DNA from 2 places in the Pigmentiphaga soli genome. Region 2 is predicted to be linked to the other one. Evidence: predicted binding sites of a transcription regulator. Region 2 holds the regulator's gene; the other holds the start of a gene.
What was found. Region 2 encodes FNR, which switches genes on or off when oxygen is low (the NO sensors DNR and NnrR bind a similar motif). Its sites were predicted from a motif close to TTGATNNNNATCAA; they were not measured.
Positions count from the first base shown of each region.

Region 1: the regulator FNR is predicted to act here: its motif matches at 1,160-1,173, upstream of ABD927_RS09545 (universal stress protein).

Region 1 covers NZ_BAABFO010000007.1:177,382-179,579, reverse strand. The annotation lists gene ABD927_RS09555 (HAD family hydrolase) at 1-7, opposite strand, end outside; gene ABD927_RS09550 (LysR family transcriptional regulator) at 151-1,089, shown strand; gene ABD927_RS09545 (universal stress protein) at 1,267-1,689, shown strand; gene ABD927_RS09540 (glycosyltransferase) at 1,819-2,198, shown strand, end outside.
Region 2 covers NZ_BAABFO010000040.1:8,111-10,308, forward strand. The annotation lists gene ABD927_RS23775 (response regulator) at 1-118, shown strand, start outside; gene ABD927_RS23780 (response regulator) at 343-759, shown strand; gene fnr (fumarate/nitrate reduction transcriptional regulator Fnr) at 756-1,505, shown strand; gene ABD927_RS23790 (DsbC family protein) at 1,530-2,198, opposite strand, start outside.

The DNA.
Region 1 (2,198 bases), on a different contig from region 2:
TGCTCATGGGACGGTCCTCCTGGATTCGCGCCGCGTCCGGTTGACGACGGCATGGGAAGGACTATAGAGTTGGGACGTCTTATTGACCAGTTAATGTTTTTTGTCGATATATAAGTTTCATCTTATATATTGGCGCAACATCCCCATGCGATGCTGAAAACCGCCACTTTCCGGCAGCTGAAAACACTGCACACCGTCGCCACGCTCGGCAGCGTGTCGCGCGCGGCCGAGGAACTGCACCTGACCCAGCCGGCGATCTCGGTGCAGATCCGCATGCTGGAGGAATCCGCCGGCGCGCCGCTGCTGCAGCGCGTGGGGCGCGGCGTGCAGCTCACCAGCGCCGGCGAGGTCCTGGCGCGCTATGCCTCGGAAATCCTCGACCTGTGGACGCAGGCCGTCGACGAGGTCGGCGCGCTGCGCGGCGAATTGGGTGGCATGCTGCGTATCGGCGCCATCACCACGTCGGAATACCTGATCCCGCCGGTGCTGGTGGAATTCACCGAGCGGCGCCCCTCGGTCAAGGTGAAGTTCAAGGTCGGCAAGCGCGACGAGATCGTCAGGATGCTGGCCACGCACGAGATCGACCTGGCCGTCATGGGCAGCCCGCCGCGCGAGATTCGCACCGTCTATACGCCGTTCGCCAAGCACCCGATGGCCTTCGTGGCCTCGCCTTCGCACCCGCTGATGAAGCGCAAGCGGCTGTCGCTGAAAGACCTCGAATCGGCCAACCTGCTGGTGCGCGAGCACGGCGCCGGCACCCGCTCGGCCATCGAAAGCCTGTTCCGGCTCGGCGGCTGCAAACTGCACATCGGCTCGGAGCTGTCGAGCAACGAGGCCATCAAGCAGCTGGTGAAGGCCGGGCTGGGCGTGGCTTTCCTGTCGATGCACGCCTGCGCGCTCGAATTCCAGGCCGGGCTGCTGGCGCTGCTGCCGCTGCCCGGCAACCCGATCGAGAAAGACTGGTTCGTGATGCACGCCTCCGACAAGCGCCTGCCGCCGGTGGCCGCGCTGTTCCGCGATTTCCTGGTGCAACGCGGCGCGGCGGCCGCCCCGCTGGTGCGGCCGTCCGCGCCCCGGCGCGCGGCCTGAGCCTGCCGGCGCGGCAAGGCGGGTACGTCGCTTGCTCGCCGCTTCGTCTCCCGGCAGGCGGCGCCCGCGATTGACCTGCGTCAAGCGCCGCCGCGCCACGGGCGCATATGCTGGGTACCCCTGGTTCGGGCTCCGATTGGCCCGCCGGCCGTTTGTTACCCACAAGGAGGCGACGCCATGCAGAAAATCCTCGTTCCCATCGACGGTTCCGACAATTCCGTCCGGGCCTGCCGCGAAGCGTTGCGCATGGCCGGCGGCAACCCGGCCGAGGTGCATCTCGTGAACGTGCAGCCGCCGGTGCTGTCTGGCTACGCGGCGCGTTTTCTGAACGAAACCCAGATCCGCGACTACTACGAGTCGGAAGGCCGCAACGCGCTGCGCGCCGTCGAGCCGCTGCCGCAGGCCGACGGCGTCACCTACGTGCAGCGCATCGAGGTGGGCCACCCGGCCGATACGCTGGCGGCCTACGCCAAGCGCCGCCAGTGCGACCGCATCGTCATGGGCACGCGCGGGCTGGGCTCGCTGTCGGCCGCGCTGCTCGGCTCGGTCGCCACCAAGGTGATCCACCTGGCCGAAGTGCCCGTTACCCTGGTGAAATAGGCGCGCCAGGGCGCAACGGCCGGCGGCGCGCCGACCGCGGCGCGGTCCGGGCCGGATGTCACAGGCCGTTCACATTCGTGCCGCATTCTTGCCTCGTTTTTGCCCGGACAGAGGGATCGCGACGGCACGATGACAACGATAGACCTGGTGTATTTCAATGCCGGCGGCGGACATCGGGCCTCGGCCCTGGCCATTCGGCAGGCGGTGCAGGAACTGGGCCTGCCGTGGACGATTCGCCTGGTCGACCTGTTCGAAGTGCTCGATCCGCGCGACCTGTTCCGCAAGGTGACTGGCCGGCGGCCCGAAGACCTGTACAACGGGCGCCTGGCGCGCGGCTGGACGATGGGCATGGCGCAGGAGCTCAAGCTGCTGCAGGGCGGCATCCGCCTGTGCCACCGGCCGATGACCGCGCGGCTGCGCCGCCACTGGGCGGCCTCGGCGCCCGACGCGGTCGTTTCGCTGGTGCCCAACTTCAACCGCGCGCTGTACGAAAGCCTGGGGGCCGTGCG
Region 2 (2,198 bases):
CAGCAGCAAGACGGTCAGCACCTACAAGATGCGCATCCTCGAGAAAATGCAGTTGCAGAGCGACGCGGCGCTGGTGCGCTACGCGATCCGGCACAAGCTGTTCGAAGAAGGGATTTGACCAAAGGGTTTTGACCCCCCCCCCTACGCGCTTCGCGCGCCCCCCAGGGGGCGATGCGGGCGGACCGGCGGAGCCGGATCCGCCGCATCCTGGATGAGGGCGGCTTGGAGGGGCGAATCGTCGTCGCGCTTGTCAGGATTTTCTTACACGGGCCGCCGCTCTCCTTACGCGATTTTCCGTAGCGCCTGATTTCGCGCGGACGGCGGCCGGCCGATACTGTGGCCATGCAAGCGATCGCCTCTCCTTCCTCGCTGAAAGTCTTCCTGGTCGACGACTCGCCGTTGATCTGCCAGCGGCTGTCCACGCTGCTGGGCGCGATCCCGGGCGTGCAGGTGATCGGCACCGCCGCCACCCAGGACGAAGCCCGGCAGCTGGAATCCAACCATGCCGACGTCGCCATCGTCGACATGCAGCTGCGCGACGGCAGCGGGATCAACGTCTTGCGCAACATCTCGGCCAGCGGACGGGCCATCGTGCCGATCGTGCTGACCAACTACGCCGACGCCCAGTTCCGCAGGCAATGCCTGCAGGAAGGCGCCCGCTTCTTCTTCGATAAATCGACCGAGTTCGGCCGGGTCCGCGACACCATCCGGCAGATGGCCGAGGCGCGGTCGGCCGGCCACCCAGGAGCCTCGTCATGATGCCGATTTCCGTCGCCCCGATGCCCGCCGCCGCCCCGCCGCAGCGCGAAGCCGTGCGGCACGGCAGCGTCAATTGTTCCAGCTGCGCGATGCGCAACGTCTGCATGCCCTGCGGCATGTCGGAGGAAGACTTCGCGCGGCTCGACGAGCTGATCCTGACCTCGCGCAAGGTACGCCGCGGCGAAGTGCTGTACCGCACCGGCGACCCGTTCCAGAGCATCTACGCGATCAAGGCCGGTTCGTTCAAGACCGTGGTCACGCTGCGCGACGGGCGCGAACAGATCACCGGCTTCCACATCGTGGGCGAGCCGCTGGGCATGGACGGCATCTGCAACGAACAGCACACCTGCGACGCGATCGCGCTTGAAGACAGCGTGCTGTGCATCATCCCGTTCCGCGTGCTGGAGTCGCTGTGCCGCGAGCTGCGGCCGATGCAGCGCCACGTGCACCGGCTGATGAGCGGCGAGATCATCCGCGAGTCGGGCCTGATGATGCTGCTGGGCAGCATGTGCGCCGAAGAGCGGGTGTCGGCCTTCCTGCTGAACATCTCGCAGCGCCTGCAGGCGCGGCGCTTCTCGGGCACCGAGTTCAACCTGCGCATGACGCGCGAGGAAATGGGCAGCTTCCTGGGCCTGAAGCTGGAAACCGTCAGCCGGATGCTGTCGAAATTCCAGAAAGAGAAGCTGATCGACGTGCAGGGCAAGCTGATCCGCATCCTGGACGCCGACGGGCTGCGCCGCGTGTAGCAGGCGGGCCCGGGGTTGCGGGCCTCAGCTCTTCTTGCTCATCGAATCCAGCCGCGCCCTGAGCTGGGCGGCCGGGATCGCGCCGCTGACGCGGCTGTCGTCGCCGAAGAAGATGGTGGGCGTGCCGGTCACGTTCAGCTTCTTGCCCAGCGCCAGCACGGCCTCCAGCGGCGCATTGCAATTGCCCGACGGCGGCGTCTTGCCGTTGAGCATCCAGTCGTCCCAGGCCTGGCCGGGGTTGGACGAACACCAGACGTCGCGCGCCTTGGTGGACGAATCGGGCGCCAGGATGGGATACAGGAAGGTGTAGATCGTGACGTTGGAGACGTCCTGCAGCGAGTGCCGCAGCTGCTTGCAGTAGCCGCAGTTCGGGTCCTCGAACACCGCCATGCGCCGCGAACCGTCGCCGCGCACCTGCTTGACGGCCAGGTTCAGCGGCAGCTCGTCGAACTTGACCGCCAGCAACTGCTCCATCCGCTCGCGCGTGACGTTCTTCTTGCTGGCGGCGTCGATCAGATTGCCGTTGAGCACGTAGCTGACCTTGTCGTCGGTGTACAGCAGGGTGGTGCCCAGGCGGACCTCGTACAGGCCGTAGGGCGTGCGGGACACGCCGTCGATGTCGACGTTGCCGAAGCGCTGCACGAACAGCTTGCGCACGTTCTGTTCGGCCGGCGACATGGCCGGCGCGGTAGC